One region of the Leisingera sp. SA215 genome, then DNA from elsewhere that is predicted to be linked to it. Evidence: riboswitches for the same ligand, from Rfam matches in the RefSeq annotation. Region 1 holds a riboswitch; each other region holds the start of a gene.
The links. Region 1 has a riboswitch for cobalamin ahead of AC0KW6_RS17140 (CbtB domain-containing protein). Riboswitches for the same ligand answer to the same signal wherever they lie in the genome.

Region 2: linked by a shared signal. The riboswitch ahead of AC0KW6_RS07145 (hypothetical protein) and the one ahead of AC0KW6_RS17140 (CbtB domain-containing protein) in region 1 are both predicted to bind cobalamin.
Region 3: linked by a shared signal. The riboswitch ahead of AC0KW6_RS18225 (ABC transporter substrate-binding protein) and the one ahead of AC0KW6_RS17140 (CbtB domain-containing protein) in region 1 are both predicted to bind cobalamin.

What each region holds. Positions count from the first base shown of each region.
Region 1 is NZ_JBVVXU010000019.1:45,070-52,155, reverse strand. It holds gene cobM (precorrin-4 C(11)-methyltransferase) at 1-157, shown strand, start outside; gene AC0KW6_RS17155 (cobyrinate a,c-diamide synthase) at 174-1,493, shown strand; gene cobA (uroporphyrinogen-III C-methyltransferase) at 1,490-2,224, shown strand; gene AC0KW6_RS17145 (DUF1636 family protein) at 2,221-2,556, shown strand; cobalamin riboswitch at 2,727-2,941, shown strand; gene AC0KW6_RS17140 (CbtB domain-containing protein) at 2,977-3,147, shown strand; gene AC0KW6_RS17135 (CbtA family protein) at 3,152-3,850, shown strand; gene AC0KW6_RS17130 (hypothetical protein) at 3,916-4,419, shown strand; gene cobF (precorrin-6A synthase (deacetylating)) at 4,493-5,245, shown strand; gene AC0KW6_RS17120 (transposase) at 5,583-6,041, opposite strand; gene AC0KW6_RS17115 (efflux RND transporter permease subunit) at 6,271-7,086, opposite strand, start outside.
Region 2 is NZ_JBVVXU010000005.1:17,720-24,805, forward strand. It holds gene recR (recombination mediator RecR) at 1-387, opposite strand, end outside; gene AC0KW6_RS07125 (GNAT family N-acetyltransferase) at 522-1,025, shown strand; gene AC0KW6_RS07130 (YbaB/EbfC family nucleoid-associated protein) at 1,086-1,430, opposite strand; gene AC0KW6_RS07135 (DNA polymerase III subunit gamma/tau) at 1,671-3,488, opposite strand; gene AC0KW6_RS07140 (protein-tyrosine phosphatase family protein) at 3,684-4,226, shown strand; gene AC0KW6_RS07145 (hypothetical protein) at 4,336-4,740, opposite strand; cobalamin riboswitch at 4,851-5,071, opposite strand; gene AC0KW6_RS07150 (TetR/AcrR family transcriptional regulator) at 5,091-5,681, opposite strand; gene AC0KW6_RS07155 (alpha/beta hydrolase family protein) at 5,752-6,630, shown strand; gene AC0KW6_RS07160 (SRPBCC family protein) at 6,670-7,086, opposite strand, start outside.
Region 3 is NZ_JBVVXU010000022.1:13,581-20,666, forward strand. It holds gene AC0KW6_RS18205 (acyl-CoA dehydrogenase) at 1-125, shown strand, start outside; gene dmdD (methylthioacryloyl-CoA hydratase) at 182-988, shown strand; gene AC0KW6_RS18215 (ArsR/SmtB family transcription factor) at 1,236-1,553, shown strand; gene AC0KW6_RS18220 (permease) at 1,608-2,657, shown strand; cobalamin riboswitch at 2,784-2,976, shown strand; gene AC0KW6_RS18225 (ABC transporter substrate-binding protein) at 3,119-4,129, shown strand; gene AC0KW6_RS18230 (FecCD family ABC transporter permease) at 4,126-5,175, shown strand; partial or broken gene AC0KW6_RS18235 (ABC transporter ATP-binding protein) at 5,172-5,682, shown strand; gene AC0KW6_RS18240 (AMP-binding enzyme) at 6,123-6,446, opposite strand; partial or broken gene AC0KW6_RS18245 (hypothetical protein) at 6,410-6,655, opposite strand; gene AC0KW6_RS18250 (hypothetical protein) at 6,880-7,017, opposite strand; partial or broken gene AC0KW6_RS18255 (tripartite tricarboxylate transporter TctB family protein) at 7,026-7,086, opposite strand, start outside.

The DNA.
Region 1 (7,086 bases):
CGAGAAGATCTCCCGCACCGCGCTGATCCTAGTGGGTCCGGTGCTGAAGGGCGAAGGCTTTGACGAAAGCTGCCTTTATTCGACTGAGTACGACCGCCGCTACCGGCCGCAAAGCGCTGACAGCCCGTGGTCGAGCTGGAGCCATGGGGACGATTGAGGGGAAGAGTGAGCTGATGACTGATATGAACCCTCCCGGACTGATGATCTCGGCGCCCTCATCGGGCACCGGCAAGACCACCGTGATGCTGGGCCTTCTGCGGGCGCTGGCCGAGGACGGGCTGGCGGTGCAGCCCTACAAGAGCGGCCCGGACTACATCGACCCGGCCTTTCACCTGGCCGCTGCAGGGCGTCCGAGTTTCAACCTCGACACCTGGGCGATGGATGCACAGCTGCTGGATGCGGTCACAGGTCAGGCGGCAGGCGCGGAAATCTGCATCGGCGAAGGCTCGATGGGGCTGTATGACGGTGTGGCAACGCGCGGGCAGTCGGGCTTTGGCTCCTCTGCCGAAACAGCCAAGCGCATGGGCTGGCCGGTGGTGCTGGTGGTTGACGTGGGCGGTCAGGCGCAATCGGCGGCCGCCACGGCCTTGGGGTTCAAGAATTATGACAGCGATGTGCCCTTTGCCGGGGTGATCCTGAACCGGGTGGCCAGCCCGCGGCATGAGCGGCTGACCCGATTGGGGATGGAAAAGGCGGGGATCAAGGTGCTGGGCTCTCTGCCCCGCCGCGGCGACCTGACCCTGCCGGAACGGCATCTGGGCCTGATCCAGGCGGTGGAGCATCCCGATCTGGAAGCGGCGATTGCCGGCTACGCGTCCTTTCTACGCGAGAATGTTGATCTGGAGGCGATCAAATCCGCCGCGCTGGCGGGGGCTGCCCCGGCGGCGGCTAAGCTGCCCTTGCCCCCGGCCCAGCGGATTGCCTTGGCGCGGGATGCGGCGTTTTCCTTTACCTACCCGCATCTGCTGACCGGCTGGCGCGCAGCGGGGGCAGAGATCCTGCCGTTTTCCCCGCTGGCGGATGAAGCGCCTGCTGCGGATGCCGACCTGGTCTGGCTGCCCGGCGGCTACCCGGAACTGCATGGCGGCGCGCTGGCGGCGGCGGAGAGCTTCCGCGCCGGGCTTTGCAAACATGCCGAGACCAAACCGGTGCATGGCGAATGCGGCGGCTACATGGCCCTGGGCGAAGCGCTGATCGACAAGGACGGCAACCGGCACCGGATGGCCGGGCTGCTGGGGCTGGTGACCTCCTATGAGAAGCGCAAGTTCCACCTCGGCTACCGCCGCGCCATTCTGCAGGCGGACATGCCGGGGTTTGCGGCCGGCACAGCTTTGCGCGGCCATGAGTTCCACTACTCCACCATTCTGGAAGAACCCGACGCGCCCTTGGCCAATGTCATGGACGCCGATGGCGGGCCGGTGCCCGAGACCGGCTCGGTCAAGGGCCATGTCACCGGCACGTTTTTCCACCTGATCACCGGAGAGCAGGCATGAGCGGCTTTGTCAGCTTTGTGTCCTCCGGCCCCGGCGACCCGGAGCTGCTGACGGTCAAGGCCGTCAAGCGGCTGGAGGCGGCGGATGCGGTGCTGTTTGACGATCTGTCCTCGGGGCCGATCCTGAACCACGCTCGTGAGGACGCCGATCTGGTCGGCGTCGGCAAGCGGGCGGGCCGTCCCTCGCCCAAACAGGACCATGTGAGCCGGCTCTTGGTGGATTATGCCTCCTCCGGCCTTAATGTGGTGCGGCTGAAGTCGGGCGACTCAGGCGTGTTCGGGCGGCTTGAGGAAGAGATGACAGCCCTGCGCAGCGCCGGCATCAAGTTTGAGATCGTGCCCGGCGTGACCGCGGCCTCGGCGGCAGCGGCGGCGGCGAATATTCCGCTGACCCGGCGGCTGACCGCGCGGCGGCTGCAATATATCACCGGCCATGATGTGACCGGCGGCCTGCCGGACAATCTGAACATCGCGGCGCTGGCGGACGCAGAGGCAACAACGGTTGTCTACATGGGCAAGCGCACCTTCGCGGGCCTGTCTGAAAAGCTGATGGAGGCCGGCCTGCCGGAGAGCACACCCGCACTGGTGGCGCTGGGGGTTTCAACCCCGGAACAGTCGCTGCACCGCCATACCGTAGGCGAGTTGCCCCGCCTGCTGCGGGAGATGGAAACCACCGCGCCGGTGCTGATCCTGTACGGTCCGCTGGCGGAGCCGGACCTGCCCGGCGCATGAGTCTGCCCACGGTCACCCTGTGCCGCACCTGCCGCGGCGCGGACCCTGCCCTGTTCGGGCAGGTCCGTGCCGCGCTGGAGGCATCGGGGGTAAAGGCGCAGCTGCAGCAGGTGGATTGCATGTCCGGCTGCAAACAGCCGCAGACGCTGGCGGTGCGCCAATGCGGCAAGACCGCCTATCTGTTCGGCAAGGTCACGGCGAAGGATCTGCCGGATGTGCTGACCTTCCTGCGGATGTATGAGGGCAGCCGGGATGGCAATTTCGCCGATGCCCGGCCGCTGGGAAAATTGCGGTTCAAGGCGATTGCCCGGATCCCGGCGGATTTGGAGTAGCCCGCCTGCAGCGGGCGGCGGCAACAACCCGGCGCGGCATTTTGGCCGGAAAATTTGAAATTTCCGCCTGCAGCTGCGGCAGCTCACCTGTGCCGTGAAACTTGCCCCGCATGACGCTGCAGAGCGCAAACCTGGCGGATTCTTCCTTGACCGGACGCATCCCCGCAGGGCAGAACAATCCGATACGGTGTCTGATAGTGCCTAAGCACTGGGACTGAAACGGGAATGAGGACGGTGGACCAAATCGCGGCACCGAAGCCTCAACCGCCCCCGCGACTGTGAGCGGCGAGCGGCCTTCCAATATCCACTGGCGTGAAGGCGCCGGGAAGGAGGAAGGCAGCAGCGACCCGCGAGTCAGGAGACCGGCCGTGTAACGGACGCAACTTATACCGTCGGGTGTGACGGTAGGGAGGACTACAAATGACGACCAATACGCTTAAGGCTTCTGCTGCCGGCACCAGTGTACTTCCGGCTCTGTTTGCCGTGGTTCTGGGGCTGGGGATCATCACGCTGACCGGCCATGTTCAGGCATCTGCCCTGCATGACGCCGCGCATGACGTGCGCCACGCCACCGGCTTCCCCTGCCACTAAGGCCATGTTCAGCCGCATTCTGACCAGCGGCTTGTTCGCTGGCGCTGCAGCAGGGTTGATTACCGCCCTGCTGCAGCTTTATTTCGTGCAGCCCGTGCTGCTCCACGCCGAGCTGTATGAGAGCGGCGCGCTGGTGCATTTCGGCGCTGACCCGGTCACCGCCCATCCTGCCCTGCCCGGCCTGTTTGCCGAGCCGGTGCGCGATGGCCTGAGCATTATCTTCACCATGCTGACCTATACCGGTTATGCGCTTGTGATGGCGGCGCTGATGTCTGTGGCCGAGCGCCAGGGGCATGAGATCAACGCGCGCACCGGCCTGTTGTGGGGTCTGGCGGGGTTCATCACCTTCCACTTTGCACCGGGCCTGTCGCTGGCGCCGGAAGTGCCGGGTGTCGCCGCCGCTGACGTCGGCGTGCGCCAGATCTGGTGGGCCGTGACAGTGGCTGCGGCCGGTGTCGCCATGTGGCTGATCGCCTTTGGCGGCAACCTGGTGAGCATCCTGATCGCAGCCCTGCTGCTGATGGGTCCGCATATCGTTGGCGCGCCTGAGCCGGAGACCTTCTCGGGCCCGGTGCCGACCGAGATCGGCGCGCTGTTTGCCGCCCGTGCCTTTGGCATCGGCATGGCCGCCTGGGTGCTATTGGGCAGCTTCGCCGGCTATTTCTGGCAGGTTGAAGGCAAGCGCGCAGCCGCCGCAGCCTGATCCCGCCTGATCTGCCCCCCGCCGGCCAGAACCGGCGGGGACAGTCTTTTTCCGAGGATAACACGATGCCCCGCTCCCTTGCTCTTTTTGCCATTGGCCTGATCTTCGGCGGCGGCGCCGGTTTTGTGATTGCCGCCGGCAATGGCGTCACCTTTGACGGTCATGACCACGGCGACCCGGCCCACCATGGCAAATCCGCGGCAGAAGCCATGGCCCATGATCATTCTGCTGCGGTCGACCTGCCCGCCGGCGGCGACGCGCCCAGCGTTGCGATCCGGCTGATCAAGGACCCGATGGCCGGATGGAACCTGCAGGCGACACCGCAGAACTTCCGCTTTGCGCCTGAACACGCCTCTGCCGCTGACGTGCCCGGCGAAGGCCATGCGCATGTCTATGTGAACGGCGAAAAAATCTCCCGCCTCTATGCCGGCTGGATGCACATCCCGTCGCTGCCGGACGGCGCCGAGGTGAAAGTGTCGCTGAACACCAACAGCCACAGCCGGCTGCTGGTTGCAGGCGAACCGGTTGAAGCCAAAACCACCGCGCCCGCTGACGGCGACGGCTCCTGACCGCAACTGCAGGCTTGCAAGAACTCCGGCACGGCTCCATAGGGGGCCGTGTTTTCATGTGAAAGGCCCCGTCATGATTGAGCTTTGCCTGATCGGCATCGGCACCGGCAACCCGCAGCACATGACGCTGCAGGCAATCGACGCGCTGAACGCGCAGGACCTGATCCTGATCCCCAACAAGGGCGCGGGAAAGGACGATCTGGCCGGCCTCAGGCGCGCGATCTGCGACCGGGCGATCAAGGGCAATGGGCCGAAGATCGTCGAATTCGCCCTGCCCGTGCGCGACGAGGCCACCAAAAGCTACCGCAAGCGGGTGGACGACTGGCACGACGCCATCGCGGAAATCTGGTGGCAGAACATCACCGGAAACCTGCCCGCGGGCGGCAAGGCCGGGTTTCTGGTCTGGGGCGATCCGTCGCTGTACGACAGCACCATGCGGATTGCCGAGCGGCTGAAGACGCTGGCGGAGATCAAGCTGACGGTGATCCCTGGCATCACCTCGGTTCAGGCGCTGACTGCGGCCCACGCGATCCCGATCAATGAAATCGGCGCGCCGTTCACCATCACCACCGGGCGGCGCTTGCGGGAAAACGGCTGGCCGGACAGTGCCGATACGCTGGTGATCATGCTGGACGGGGAATGCTCGTTTCAATCCATTGCGGCGCAGGGGATCGAGATCTTCTGGACCGCCTATGCCGGCATGGAGAACCAGATTTCCATAGCGGGCCCGCTGGCGGAGGTTGCGGCCCAGATCATTGAAACCCGCACCAAGGCACGGGCCGAGCACGGCTGGATCATGGACATCTACCTGCTGCGGCGGTGCTGACCCGCCGCCGTCAGGGGCGGAACGGCATTGCAAACAGCGCGAGCGCCAATGCTGTTTGCTGCAGCTGAGGAGCAGCCTGCGGATTTCCTCGCCGGAGGCTTCAGGGGCACTCCACTGAGCGATGCGGCGGATCATCTTGCAGCGTTTCCCGTTCAGTTTCTGGGCATGGGCCGCGACTGGGGCTGCGGTGCCTCGACCCGCCGGCGGGGGCATCCCTTTCGCCGGTTCCGCCAGCCAGTCCGGACCCGGTGCGGCCGGGGCCAAGAAGAGAAAATGCTGGACTGTCTTGTGCATCGCTATGCCGGGGCGCGGCCAAATCCGGTGAAACTTGCACAGCTCAGAAAGAAGCTGCCAGCGTCGAACCAGGCCGGGCAGCACAGATGGGAAGGGAGAGGTGATGGGTCTGCCCTTGCGGCAGCTGCGCGGCGTGGCGGAGGGCACGGGGGGAGCGACCCGGCTGATACTGCTGCCATAGCCCCCCCTTTCCAAGGGCGCCCGTTGCGGCGGCGTGGCGGCGAGAAATCCGGCATGGGCCAGTGAGTCCGGCCATCTGAAACAGCCTCTCGGCCAGTCGAACTGTCTGGCGAAGCGGCAGGCCGAAAACCACATTCAACATGATGCAAGTTCGGATCGCAGCATCCGCGCAGGTTTCAGACCGACCACGCTCGCCGGACTTTTTCGTATTCCAGTTCATGGCGTGACCGAACCAGACTGTTAACGAACCGCGTCTGTACAGGGAGGCATTGCAGGCCGGCCAGTCTGCCCTGCGGTAGCTGGGCGGAGAAGGCTTCGACATGCGTCGGATCCAACCGTCAGAAATCGCGAAGGGAATCCCTGTCACTTTTGGCGCAGCAACGTCCGGATCAGCACGTCATCAGGATGCCATTTGTCCGCCGGGACTGAACGATCCCGGCGGGTCTGGTTACGCGCTGTGGACGCCGGAAGCTTTTGATCCGGGGCCACCCTCAAATGCCGCAGGACAGCTAAATATCGCGCTGCTGCAGCAACTCCGCTCCTGCGCCTGTTTACACGGGCTTTCTGTTGCGGCCCCGGATCAGCCGGTAGATCACCACGAAGAACAGCGGCACGAACACAACCCCCAGAACCGTCGCGGAGATGACGCCGCCCATGACGCCTGAGCCCATCGCCGTGCGCCCGCCCGCACCTGCGCCGGAAGACAGCACCAGCGGCAGAACGCCCAGCGAAAAGGCCATGGAGGTCATCAGGATCGGGCGGAACCGCTGCTGCGATGCGTCCTTCACCGCTGCCAGCAGCGGCTCGCCGGCCTGCACCTTGTCACGGGCAAATTCCACGATCAGAATCGCATTCTTGCCGGTGAGGCCGATCACCGTGAGCAGGGCCACCTGGAAATAGACGCCATTCTCGAACCCGCCCAGCCAGGCCCCCGTCAGGGCGCCGGCAACACCGATCGGCATCGCGAGCATTACCGCAAAGGGGATCGACCAGCTTTCGTACAGCGCGGCGAGGCACAGGAACACTGCCGCCAGCGACAGCGCATACAGAAGCGCGGCCTGATCGCCCGCCTCGCGTTCCTCCAGCGACAGGCCGGTCCATTCGGCCTGGAAGCCGGGCGGCAGCTGTTCCATCAGCGCTTCGATTTCCGCCATTGCCTCGCCGGTGGTGACCCCCGCGGCCGGGCTGCCCTGCAACTGGATCGCCGCAACGCCGTTGTAGCGGTACAGGCCCTGCGGGCCGAACCGCCAGCTGGCCTTGGAGAAGTTCGAGAACGGAACCATACCGCCGGTGTCGTTGCGCACCCGCCACTGTTCGATGTCCTCGGGCACCATGCGGTAGGGGGCGTCGCCCTGCACATAGACCCG
Region 2 (7,086 bases), on a different contig from region 1:
AAGCCGGGGAATGCGCAGATCTTCCGGCCCCACCGCGTCCAGCGCCGACAAGGTGCCGCCCAGCACATGATAGCGGCCCTTGAACACCAACGCCCGCTCCATCGCCCAGAGGTCGGCCACATCCTCGACCACGCACAGCTCGCCGTTGGCGCGCTCCGGATCGGTGCAAAGCGGGCAGATCTCGCTGGTGCCGATGTTGCCGCAGTTGAGGCACTCGCGCGCGGTGGCGGCGACTTCGGTCATCACATCGGCCAGGGGCGTCAGCAGCAGCGCCCGCTTGCGGATCAGATGCAGCACCGCGCGGCGGGCAGAGCGCGGGCCCAGCCCCGGCAGCTTGGCCATCAGGGCAATCAGGTCGTCGATGTCGCTGGTGGAGTTTCTGATCATGCCTCGGACCTTTTGGTTCTTTGCCATATAGGCCACCCGGGACAGCGGAGCGCAAGGGCCGCGCGAAAAATGTTCGGGGTTTGTTTTTCCGCGAGCCGGGGGTATGCCTTGGCAAGGTCGGCGGAGGGATCGCGATGGCAGGTGCGGCAGAGCAAACGGAAAACGGCTCTGGGCTTCTGCGGTTTGCCCGGCTGACAGAGGTGCCGCCGCAGGAGATTGCCCGCCATATGCGCGACCCGCGGATGGCGGAACATATGCCGTTGCTGACCGGGAGCTGGGATGAGGCCGCGGCCAGGGAATTTGTTGCCGCCAAGGAGACCTGCTGGCAGCGCGACGGCCTGGGTCATTGGGCTTTCTTGCGCGGGGATGCATATCTCGGCTGGGGCGGATTTCAGAAGGAGGGGAGAGAGTGGGATTTCGGGCTGGTGCTGCGGGTGGGCTGCTTTGGCCTTGGTCCCGCCATTACCTGCAAGGCGTTGGCGTTCGCCCGTGAAGATCCGCGCATACCTTATGTGACTTTCCTGCTGCCGCCGACACGTCGCCACTTGCGCCCGCTGGCGCGGCTGGGGGCGGTGCAGACCGGGGAGGTGCAATACGAGGGGCAACGTTTCCTGAAATTCCGGCTGGAGACTGCTTGAGGCGAGCAAAGAAAAAGGCGGCTCCAGCCGGGCCGCCTTTTGAATGTTGGCTGTCCGGGATCAGAACGGCAGCTTGATGTCCTTGGGCAGGCCCATGCTTTCGGTCAGCTTGGTCATCTCTTCCTGCGCCTTTTCCGCGGCCTTGCCCTGGGCGTCCTTGATGGCGGCCAGGATCAGGTCCTCGACCACTTCCTTGTCATCGCCATTGAAGATCGACGGGTCGATATCCAGGCCCTTGAGGTCGCCCTTGGCGGACGCTGTGGCCTTGACCAGGCCGGCACCGGCCTCGCCCGTCACCATCACATTGTGCAGCTCTTCCTGCATCTGGGCCATCTTGCCCTGCAGTTCCTGTGCCGATTTCATCATCTTGGCCATGTCGCCAAGACCGCCGAGGCCTTTGAGCATCTGAAGTCTCCTGAGATTCCGGTTTGGAGCGTAGATACGGGGGCTGGGGACGTGAAACAAGGGGGAAGGTTCACCGGATTCGGGGAACATGGCACCCTTCTGCCCGGCCGCAAGGCCGGGCAACGCCTGTTCTGCCCCCATCCAGTCCCGCCGGGACGGGCACCGCCCTGGCCGGCTGAACCGGGGGCTGGAACAATCTGCAGGGAGATGGCCGCATACGCAATTTGTTTGCGGCGGTGCTCAGCCGTCCTCGAACGGGTCCCATTCGTCTTCCACCTCGGGCAGGGCTTCGGCGGCGACTTCGGCAGCCAGCTCCTGCGCTGTGCGGATACGCTTGATCTTTGCTTTGGGGAAGCTTTCCAGCACCGCCTGCACCAGCGGATGCGCGGCGGCTTTCTCGCGCAGGGCGTTCTCGGCGGCGTCGCGGAGCTCGGCAATGGTGGCTGCGTCGCCGTCCGGTGCGATGGAGACCACCCAGCGCGCGCCGGTCCAGTTCTGCAGCGCCGAGCCAAGCCGGGCCGCCAGGTCGCGCGGTGCCTGTGAGGACGGAGTGAATTCGATTCGTCCCGGCTGGTAGGAGACCAGGCGCACGCCGCCCTCAACCTCGACCAGCAGCTTCACGTCGCGGTTGGTGCGGATCAGCTCGACCACATGTTCAAAGGACGGATAACGGGCCAGCGCGGAACTGACCTGCGGCGCCAGGGCCGCAACAGGGCCGGAGCCGCCTTGCGCCGCCGGCGCGCCGCCAGCGGGTCCGCTCTGGCCGCCGTAACCGGAAGGAGCGCCGCCGCCGCCCCCCAAAGCGGGCGCACCCATGCCTTGCATCGGTGCGCCGCCGCCGGGGCCATTCGGCGGTGGGGGCGGCGGCGGGGTGTCCTGCAGCTTGCGGATCAGTTCTTCGGGTGAGGGCAGGTCGGCCACATGGGTGAGGCGGATCACCGCCATTTCAGCCGCCATCATCGCGTTGGGGGCGGCGGCCACTTCCTCCAGTGCCTTCAGCAGCATCTGCCACATGCGGGTGAGGACGCGCATTGGCAGCCGTTCGGCCATTGCCTGACCGCGGGCGCGCTCGTCGGGGCTGACAGTGGGGTCTTCGGCCGCGTCGGGGGTGATTTTCACAACCGAGACCCAATGGGTGATCTCGGCCAGATCGCGCAGCACCGCCAGCGGGTCGGCGCCCTCGGCGTACTGGCCGCTGAGTTCGGTCAGCGCCGCCGCCGCATCGCCGCGCAGGATCATGTCCATCAGGTCCAGCACCCGGCCGCGGTCGGCAAGGCCCAGCATGGCGCGGACCTGATCGGCGGTGGTCTCGCCGGCGCCATGGGAAATCGCCTGGTCCAGCAGCGAGGTGGCATCGCGGGCCGAGCCCTCAGCCGCGCGGGTGATCAGCGCAAGTGCATCCTCGGCGATCTGAGCGTTTTCAGCCCCGGCGATCTTGCGCAGCAGGGCAATCATCACCTCCGGCTCGATCCGGCGCAAATCGAACCGCTGGCAGCGCGACAGCACCGTCACCGGCACCTTGCGGATCTCGGTTGTGGCGAAGATGAATTTCACATGTGCGGGCGGTTCCTCCAGCGTCTTCAACAGCGCGTTGAAGGCGCTGGTCGACAGCATGTGGACTTCGTCGATGATGTAGATCTTGTAGCGGGCCGAGGCGGCGCGGTACTGCACCGAGTCGATGATCTCGCGAATATCATTCACACCGGTGCGGCTGGCGGCGTCCATCTCCATCACGTCGACATGGCGGCCTTCCATGATCGCGGTGCAATGTTCGCACTGGCCGCAAGGGTCGGTGGTCGGGCCGCCCTGGCCATCGGTGCCGACACAGTTCATGCCCTTGGCGATAATCCGCGCGGTGGTGGTCTTACCGGTGCCGCGGATGCCGGTCATGATGAAGGCCTGGGCGATGCGGTCGGCGGCAAAGGCGTTTTTCAGCGTCCGCACCATGGCGTCCTGGCCCACCAGATCGGCAAAGGTCTCGGGCCGGTATTTGCGGGCCAGAACCTGGTATTTGGAGTGGCCGGATGCGCCGGGGGTGCCGCTGGGGGTATCGTTCATGATGTCTCGTGCCGGATTCGGGATGCGGGGCGTCCGCGTTCCGCGCAGGGTATTGAAGCGCAGCCCGTTCGTCCACCGCCGATGGGGCTGTCCCGGGACAGCAAAAGGGCTTTGGGATTGCCCGCTAAGCCGTTAGGCTGCGGCGGCAGGGGACTGCGGGGGGGAATGCAGGAACGCAACGGCTAAGGAGGCGGTATGCGATCTGGAGACATTCCGGGACCTGCGGCGCAGGACGGCGCGGCGCCGGCAGGCCTGACCATCCACGCGCTGTCAGCAGGCGGCGGTATTCTGGCGTTATGCCCGCTGCCCGGCGGCGGCGGCGATTACCGCAATGACCTGATCCAGATCTATCAGTGGAAACCGGGGCTGGTCATCTCGATGACCACCGAGGCCGAACACGCAGCCGCAGGCGTGCCGCGGCTGGGGATTGATGTTCAAAGCATGGCTTGCCGCTGGCTGCATTTGCCGGTGCCGGATTTTCAAGCGCCGCCGCCGGGCGTGGAAGCGAAATGGCCAGCCGCCAGCGCGTCCGCACGGCAGGCTTTGGCGGGCGGCGGCCGGGTGCTGGTGCATTGCCGGGGCGGCTGCGGGCGGTCCGGCATGGCGGTGCTGCGGCTGATGATCGAATGCGGCGAGGATCCGGCGCAGGCGCTGGCCCGGCTGCGGGCGGTGCGGCCCTGCGCGGTGGAGACGGATGAGCAGCTGGATTGGGCCTGCGCGGGGCAGGCGGCAGGCTAGACCGCATAGCCTTTCACCCGGCCGACAAGCCGGGCAGCACCCGCCGCTTCCGTCAATCCGCTGGCTTGCCTTCGGCACAGGGTCAGGCGCTGCCCTCAAAGCTTAGGTTTCACAGCGCCAGCATCTGTTCCGCCTGCCGCGCCGCGGCGGTTTTCGGCAGCGCCTCCATCAGCGCGCAGGGGCGGGTGTCCAGCTTGGAGGCGGCAAAGCCGGTGCCGTTACGGCTGAGGATGGCATCGGCGAAGCGGTCCAGCCCCTCGCGCGGCGCCTCTTCCCCGACGCCGCAATACAGCCGGATCCGGTCATGGCTGGCGGCAAATTGCGCCGGGCAGCTGCGCGGGCAGCCGTCCAGCGTGGTGGTGCCGGTAATTTCGAAATCCTCCTGGGTCAGCGGCTTGGCCCTGGACATCGCCTCGGCCAGCTTGGCGATCATCCGCTCCGCTGCGGGGCAGGGGCGCCCCAAATACTTGCAATCTGTTGCCGCATAGAAATGCGTCTGGTCGGTCCACATCATATCTGCGCCCTCCGCGCGTGGCACGGGGGTTTTGGGGACAAGAGACCGGATGAAAGACGGCTCACAGCCGCCGCAGCCATCAGACCCTGTCCGGACACCCCGCCCGGGTTCGAGTTACACGTCTGATGGCAGGTCTCCTGACTTGCGGGTCGTCGCTTTCCCGATCCTTCCCGGCCTCTTGTCGGGCCAGTGGCTCTATCGGGGTCGCTCGCCGCTTACAGTTGCGGGGGCAGCCGCGGAATTGGCCTGTTTCTGCGCAGGCCGCACCGTGTTCCCTTTTCATCCCGGACACAAGCTTCTGTGGCACGGGAACCATCGCCACAAGCGGTAGCGGTTTCTTCCGCGAGTCGTCAATCGTTTTTCTGCAGCTGCAAATACAGCCCCCGGATCACATCCGACTCCCGCCGCACCCGGGCCAGCTGCCAGCCGCCCTGCAGCAGGATATAGAAGTTTTCCGCCGCCGCGCGGGCCTCAGCCGCGGGCAGGCCGAGGCGGCGGGCGTGGCGGGCGGTCTCAGTTATCCAGCCCTCGAACAGATGCGCGGCATGCTGGTGGAACGCCTCGTTCTCCGGCCCTTCGAACAGGGTGGCAGAGACCGGGCAGCCGCTCCATTTGCCTTGCTGGTCAAACAGCTTGGCCAGTTTGTAACAGACCGTCTTGGCCCCCTCCCTAAAGGTTGGCGCCGGCGTGAATGACGCCTCGATCAGCAGCAGCATCTGCGCTGACGCCCAATCCGCTGCGGCCAGGGCAAGGTCGGATTTGCCATTGGGAAAATGGTGGTAGAGCGAGCCTTTGGGCGCCCCGGCCTCTGCCAGCAGTTCCGCCAGCCCGGTGCCGCTGTAGCCCTTGTTGCGGAACAGGGCTGCCGCGGCGCGGATCAGCCGCTCGCGGGTGGGGGGCGGGCTGTCCGGGTTGGCAGGGGGTGTCGTCACGTCAGTCATGACAACAGCTTGACAGCATTGGACCGATTGGTCCAGAGGTGGAGTGGACCGATTGGTCTAGGAGGTCGCCGTGCTGGACAGAAACGCAGATCATGCCGCGGGCATCCGGGAAGAAGAGCTGCGGTTTCCCGCGGCCGGCGCAGAGCTGGCCGGGCGGCTGTACCATCCGGCGGGGCAGGCGCGGGCCGCAGTGGTGCTGAATGGCGCAACCGGGGTGCCGCAGCGCTATTACCGGCATTTCGCGCGCTGGCTGGCAGCCAGGCAGCAGGTGGCCTGCCTGACCTATGACTACCGGGATTTCGGAGACTCGGCGCGGGGCCATCCGCGCCATTCCGGTGCGACAATGGCCCAATGGGCGCTGGAAGATCAGCCAGCTGCCCGGGCCGAACTGCAACGGCACTATGCGGGCGTGCCGTTGTGGGTGATCGGCCATTCGCTCGGGGCGATGCTGATGCCCCTGCAGGATGGCTTGAAGGACGTCGCCCGCATGATCGTGGTTGCGGGCGGCTTGGTGCATCACCACGATCATCCCTGGCCCTACCGCGCGCTGGCGCTGGCTTTCTGGTTCGGCCATGTGCCGCCATTGGTCCGTGCTTTGGGCTATCTGCCCGGGCGCGCGGTGGGGTTCGGGGCCGATTTGCCCGCCGGGGTTTACTGGCAGTGGCGGCGCTGGTGCACCACGCCGGGCAGCTACCTGCCGGAAACCGGCGCGGCCTTGCCGCTGCCCGAATGGGCAAACAGCGGCGTGCCGGTGGATCTGTTTGCAATGGCGGATGATGATGTCGTGCCGCCGGCGGCGGTTTGGCGCCTGGGGGAGGTCTTTGGCAATGTGCCGCAGCGCCGGACGGTGCTGGTGCCGCGGGAGGCTGGTGTGAAGAAGATCGGCCATCTGGGCGCCTTTGCCCGCGACAATGCCGCCCTGTGGCCGCGGCTGCTGCCGCCGCAATAGCGCGCGCTCCGCTCTTGACGATGGGGGCAGGCGATAGGGTCAGGCGGTGCGGTTCAGCCGTTCCTCGGTGATCCTCGCATAATCGGCCAGCCGCAGCTTGAACCGGCGGGTGAGATTGCTGCGGGCCAGTTTCAGCGATTGCACCAGCAGCCGGCCGGTCAGGGTGGTGGGGGCAAGTTTCAGCTGCGCCGACATCCGGGTCCGCCGCGGCGACAGCGCCAGCAGCTCGACCTCCAGGCGGCCGTCCAGGCCGCTGCCGCTGCCGGTCAGCGCCAGCCCGGCAGCCGGCGCATAAGACGCCAGCGTCAGCCGGATGTCGCGCTGCTTGCCGCGGAACCGGAAGCCGATATCCCAGGCCAGGCCGTTCTCCGGACGGGCGGTATCGCCGGTCCGCTGCACGTCGATGCCGCGCCGCAGGGCCGAGCGTTCCAGCAGGTCAAAATCGGAGATCGCGCC
Region 3 (7,086 bases), on a different contig from region 1:
TCATGACGCAGAAAATCGCCACCGCAGTGTTTTACGCGCAGCATGTTCTTGTGGAATGCGGAACGGAAAGCGCCCGGGTCATCGACGGCAGCGAAAGCCTGTTCGATGCAGGGTTTGAAAACTGAACAACGGAAATTCATGGCACGGATCGGTGCCGGACAATAAGGAAAAGGTCGGAACAATGCCGCAAGAAGCCAGTTCGCACTCCTACGAAAAGCTCGCCCTTGAACAAAGGGACAATGGCGTCTGCATTGTTACGCTCAACCGGCCGTCCAAGCGCAATGCGCTGGATGCCGCCACGATCGAAGAGCTGATCCGCTTTTTCAGCGCTGCGCGCGGCAATGGCGTCAAGGCCGTGGTGCTGGCAGGCGCAGGCGACCATTTCTGCGCCGGCCTTGATCTGGTGGAGCATTGGAAGGAAGACCGCAGCCCGGATGACTTCATGCATGTCTGCCTGCGCTGGCACGAAGCCTTCAACAAGATGGAGTACGGCGGGGTCCCGATCATCGCCGCGCTTCAGGGGGCCGTTGTCGGCGGCGGGCTGGAACTGGCCAGCGCAGCCCATGTCCGGGTGATGGATCAGACCACTTATTTCGCGCTTCCCGAAGGCCAGCGCGGCATCTTCACCGGCGGCGGCGCCACCATCCGGGTTTCCGACATGATCGGCAAATACCGGATGATTGACATGATCCTGACAGGCCGGGTGTATCAGGGGCAGGAAGCCGTCGATCTGGGGCTGGCGCAATATATCACCGAAGGGTCCAGTTTCGAAAAGGCGGTCGAGCTTGCCGACAAGGTCGCGCAGAACCTGCCGCTGACCAATTATGCCATCTGTTCGGCGATCAGCCATTTGAACAACATGTCGGGCATGGATGCGGCCTATGCCGAGGCTGTCGTGGCTGGTGTTGTCAACACCCAGCCAGCGGCGCGCGAACGGCTGGAGGCCTTTGCCAACAAAACCGCAGCCCGCGTGCGGCCCAACAGCTAAGCCGCGCAAACCAGCCGTCAGGCCGTGGCTTGGGGCCTGGCCTGATGCTGCTGGACAGTGGCGGGCAGGGGGGAGGCAGAACCTGCGTTTGCTGCGGGTAATTGCCACCCATTTGCGGCATTCGGCTGGAATTCCCGGGCAATGCCGCAACTTTAGGGGCAAGGCGCCCTGCGGCCGGGCAGCTTGGCTTGGTGTCTCATGCCGGGCGACATCTTGACATAACCGGATTTGTGGTTATTTTAGCGTCATGACGATATCAAGCCACAACGCCCGCGCCCTTGCTGCCCTTGGCCACGATGCCCGTTTGGCCATCTTCCGCCTGCTGGTGAAAGCCGGGGAGGACGGGTTGCGGGTCGGCGAGATCGCCGGGCATCTGGGCTTGGCGCCCTCCACCCTGGCGCATCATCTGTCGGCACTGGTGGATGCCGGGCTGGTCGTGCAGGAAAAGCGCGGCCGTGAAGTGTTCAACCGGGTCGATTACCCCGTCATCCAGGGCGTGGTGAATTTCCTGACATCCGAATGCTGCACAGGTGTGACCCTGACTGTCAGAGAGGAGAGCGCATGAGGCGGAAAGCCGTCCACTTCGACTTGAAACAACTATAAATCTGGTGATATGGAAATGACAAACGTAACCAACCTTCCTCCGAGACCAGGCGCATCCGTCTGGCGGTTCTTGCAAGAGCAGCGGGTCTGGCTGGCCTCTGCCGCAATCCTGCTGCTGCTGGTCATTTTCGATCCGGCACAATCTGCAGAAAGTGCTGTCTTTGCCGGAGCTGCGCTGGCGCATACGGCCCCCTATCTTCTGTTCTCCATTGCCGTCGCGGCCTGGGCCGGCGCCACTGGCGCGGACAATCTGGTTGCAAAGGCTTTCACCGGTAAACCGCTTCTGATGATTGCGCTTGGCGCCCTGGCGGGCGGGCTGTCGCCGTTCTGCTCTTGCGGAGTGATCCCGCTCATCGCAGCACTGCTGGCTATGGGGGTGCCGTTGTCCGCCGTCATGGCCTTCTGGCTGGCGTCGCCGATCATGGATCCCTCGATGTTCTTTCTGACTGCCGGCGTTCTGGGCATTGAATTCGCGGTGGCCAAGACTGGCGCCGCGGTTGGCCTTGGCCTTTTTGGCGGCTTGGTTGTCCATTTGCTGAACCAGGGCGGCGCCTTGCAGGACGCGTTGCGCGACGGTGTCGGAAACGGCGGCTGCGGCGGGGCGAAAATGCGCGCGCCCAAGCCGGTGGTCTGGCGCTTCTGGAGCGAGGCAGAGCGCCGGGCGAAATTTGCCGGAACCGCCTGGACCACGACGCTGTTCCTGGCCAAGTGGCTGCTGCTGGCCTTCATTCTGGAAAGCCTGATGCTGGCCTGGATCCCGGCCGAGACCGTGACCTCCGCCCTAGGCGGTGAGGGGGTGCTGCCGATCATCACAGCAACACTGGTTGGTGTCCCTGCCTATCTGAACGGCTATGCGGCGCTGCCGTTGGTCGGCGGGCTGATCGAGCAGGGCATGGCACCGGGGGCGGGCCTCGCCTTTCTGGTGGCCGGGGGTGTGACCTCGATCCCCGCGGCTATGGCCGTCTGGGCGCTGGCCCGTCCGCAGGTCTTTGCGCTGTACCTCGGCTTATCGCTCACCGGCGCCTTTTCCGCGGGGCTGCTGTTCCAGCTTTGGCACGCGGTCTGATCCGATCCGGGGCCCGGGCCCGCTCGGGTCCGGGCGGCCGGGCTGAAACCGGAGGCAGAGCGGCGGCGCGCGGGTCGGGGAATTCCGGCCGCAGCGAAACTTTTCCTTGCCGCAACGGAGGTGATGCGCTACCCGCGCCTGACCGGTCCCGAAAGGGCTAAGAGGGAATCCGCGGTGCCTGCCGGCACCAAACGGAACTGCCCCCGCAACTGTAGGCGGCGAGAGCTGTGCCATGGCGTCACTGGGCCGGAATGGTCCGGGAAGACGGCACAGTCATTGACCCGCCAGTCAGGAGACCTGCCGGTGATAACCGAAACACACCGGGCGGGGTTGTCCGGGGAGGTTGCCGGTAGGATGCGCCGCCGCTTTCCGGTGCCGCAAGCGGGGGCCAGGCCCTCAGCCTTACCGGTCAATGCCCTTTCACCCGTTCTCCGGTCCTTGACACTAGGAGATCGAAAATCATGTTTCTGCGTTCCGGTCTGATCGGCCTGTCCTTCATCCTTGCGGCACATAGTGCTGCTGCCGGTGAATCCTTTCCGCTCACAATTGAAAACTGCGGCCAGTCGGTCACTTTCGAGGCGCCGGCGGCGTCTGCGGTGACGGTTGGCCAGGCGGCGACCGAAGTGCTTTATGCGCTGGGGCTGGGCGGCAAGGTGCTGGGCACCTCGGTCTGGTTCAACGACGTCCTGCCGGAATACGCTGAGCTGAACGACAAGATCGAGCGGCTGGCCGACAATGATCCCAGCTTTGAAAGCGTGGTGGCCAAACGTCCCGGCCTGGTGGCGGCGCAGTATGAATGGCATGTCGGCCCCGAAGGCGTCGTGGCTCAGCGTGAGCAGTTCCATGATCTGGGCATTCCGACCTATGTGATGCCCGCCGATTGCGCCGGCAAGGACAACACCACCGGCGGCGACGGCACCCGCACCCGGATGTTCACCACCGGCAGCCTGTATCGGGGCATCGAGGAGCTGGCGGCAATCTTCGGCGAAGCAGATAAGGGCGCCGCGCTGGTTGCCGATTACAAGGCCCGCGAGGCCGCGGCGGTTGCCAAGGCGCAGGAGGTTGCGCTGGAAGACGCCTCCGCATTGTTCTGGTTCTCCTCGCCGGAAATGGAAAGCGATCCCTTTGTCGCCGGTCAGAAAGGCGCGCCGGGTTACATGATGCAGCAGCTTGGCCTGCGCAACGTCATCGAAACCGACGAGGAATGGCCGACCGTCGGCTGGGAAACCATCGCCAAGGCCAACCCCACGGTGATCGTCATCGCGCGCATGGACCGCCGCCGCTTTGCCGCGGACGACTACGAGAAAAAGCTGGAGTTCCTGCGCCAGGACCCGGTGGCGAGCCAGATGGATGCGGTCAGGAATAACCGCATTGTGGTGATGGACGCCCAGGGGATGGATGCCACCATCCGCGCCATTCCGGCGCTGGAAGATCTGGCTGCCGAACTCAGCGTGATCGGCAGCAACCAGTGAGCGCAGCCGCCGCAATCACATGGCAGGGCCTCAAGGGGGCCTGCCTGGCCTTGCCTGTACTGATTGCGGCGGTCCTGGCTGGCGCAATGATCGGGGAAACCCCGCTTGCGCCGGACCTGGTGCTGTCTGTTCTGGCCAACAAGCTGGCCGGTGCAGGCCTGCCTGTGGACCCGGTGGACCAGGGCATCATCTGGAGCTACCGGCTGCCGCGGGCACTGGTGGCGGGGGCCTGCGGCGCGGCGCTGGCGGTGGCGGGCGTGGTGCTGCAGGCGCTGCTGCGCAATGCGCTGGCGGATCCTTACATACTTGGCATTTCGGCCGGCGCCTCGACCGGGGCGGTGGCTGTCACCATCGCAGGGCTGGGCGGCGGCGCGCTGTCGCTGTCCTTTGGCGCCTTCAACGGGGCGCTGCTGGCGTTTGGCTTCGTGGCCATTCTGGCCCGGGCCGCCGGGGCAGGCGGCAGCCGGGCGGCGGCGGCGCAGATCGTGCTGGCAGGCATCGCCGGATCGCAGCTGTTCAACGCGCTGACCGCCTTTATCATCGCCAAATCCGCCAATGCGGATCAGGCCCGCGGCATCATGTTCTGGCTGATGGGAAATATGAGCGGGGTGCGCTGGCCGGATGTGTGGCTGGCGGTGCCGCTGGCATTGGCCGGCTGGGTCATCTGCCGGTTTCACGCGCGGGCGCTGGATGCCTTCACCTTTGGCACCGACTCCGCGGCGTCGCTGGGCATCCCGGTGCGGCGGGTGCAGGTCATTTTGATCTGTGCCACCGCGCTGACCACTGCCGTGATGGTGTCGATTGTCGGGTCCATCGGTTTTGTCGGCCTGGTCATTCCCCATGCGGCGCGGTTCCTGGTCGGGCCCGGCCACCGCAGGCTGATGCCTGCCGCAGCGCTGACCGGGGCGGTGTTCCTGATCGGCGCCGACATCGTGTCCCGCATTATCATCCCCGGTCAGGTGCTGCCCATCGGGGTGGTCACGGCGCTGATCGGCGCACCGTCTTTTGCGGTGATCCTGGTGCGCGGAAGAAGGGCTGCGCGATGAAGATCGAAGCCCGCAGCCTGTCTTATTCCATCCGCGGCAGGCCGCTGCTGTCAGATGTCTCATTGGTGGTGGAGCCGGGAGAGACGCTGGCGCTGGTCGGCCCGAACGGGTCCGGGAAATCCACTCTGATGCGGCTTCTGGCGGGACTGGTGCGCCCCTCGCAGGGGGCGGTTCTGCTGGCAGAGAAACCCTTGGCGCAGCTGACGCGCAGAGAGGTTGCCCAGCGGACCGCGATTGTTGAACAGCAGGCCGACACCGCGGAGCGCATCACCGCGCGCTCGGTGGTGGAACTGGGGCGGACACCCTGGCTGTCAGCCTTGAGACCCTGGAGCGGCGAAGACAGCCTGCATGTGGATAACGCGCTGAAGACAGTGGAAATGGAAGCTTTTGCCAGCCGCGAATGGACCACCTTGTCCGGCGGCGAGCGGCAGCGGCTGCACATCGCCCGCGCGCTTGCGCAGCGGCCCGGGCTGCTGCTGCTGGACGAGCCGACAAACCATCTGGATATTCACCATCAGCTGTCGATCCTGAACTGCATCCGGAACCTGAAGGTGACCACCGTGGTGGCGCTGCACGATCTGAACCAAGCGCTGACATGCGACCGGGTGGCGGTGCTGTCGGGCGGACGCCTGGTGGCGCTGGGCCCGCCGCAGCAGGCGTTGAACCCGGACACGGTTGCGGAGATCTTCGGGATCGCGGCCCGCTGGATCCGTGACGCGCAAGAGGCAGAGCCGTTCCTGTCCTTTCATCTGCGCTGACACCTGTGCAACCGGACACTCCCGCCCGTTGCCGGATGCCCTGACGGTCAGCCGGCGCCCGTTGGGCCCGGCGCCGCGCCGCAGCGCGGCGAACCGGTCAGCAATGCTGACCGGATGTTTCGCGCGCGAAACATTGGGTCAAAAGGGCTGACCTTCATGTGAACTGGCGGATGACGGCCCTTACGAAGCTCAGCCGCCGGGGAGCTCTGCAAGGATGTTGTTGCGCTGGATCTTTCCTGACGGCCCCTTGGGCAGATCCGGCAGGATGTGGATCTCGTCCGGCGATTTGAACCGGCCCAGCATGGAGCGGCAGATTCCGATCAGCTCCAGCGGCGTCAGGCTGGAGCCATCGCGGATCTTGACCGCGGCCAGTGAGCGGGCGCTGGCCTCGGCGGTGCAGCGCAGTTCGGGCCACGAATGGTCCGGCGCGCCATCTGGGAAGACAAAACCGGTGCCGCCGTCCCCGGCGCGTTTGTTCAGCCAGTCGCGAACAGTTCCCTTAGGCGGTTGCATCTTTCACCTGCCTCTGCCCAGTAAGCGGAAAAGATGCCGCTTAGTGCCGGTTCGCGGGGCGGGATTTCGCGCAGGATTTTGGTGGTTTGCACAAAGTGGCGCCAGTTGAGGTTGGTGCCGACCGAATTGCCGCCCCAGTTGCCGCAGCCCATCGACAGGGAAAACGGCATGCCATTGGTAAAGGCGCCGCCGATGGCCGCCGCATCGGCCAGGTCCGCGGTTTCGCCCATGATCACGGTCACATTGCCGGCGCCCACCGCCACCGCAGGAGTGCCGCAGGACTGAGTGCGGTGGACGGTGCGTGCGCGCGCCACGATCTGTTCCACCTCGGCGATGCCGGAGGCGAGTGCGTCCTGAGCGGTCATGTCTTACCTTGATTGATTGTCCGGGGCAGGGACGCTGCCCCGGAGAGTTTCGGCCAGGGCGCGCGGGATCAGAGCCCGGCCAGAGGTTCCTTGAGCGCCTGTTCGCGGGCGGCCCGCATCGCCTTGACCTCGTCGGGGGTCATGATGTGCATGGGTGAGCCGCCGGTCTGCATCTTCTTCTCTTCCCTTAGGGTTCCGATCCGCATTCCAGCGGTCAGAACAGAATTTCACGCGGTGTGTAGACGCTCAGCAAATGCGCAAAGAGACCGTACATG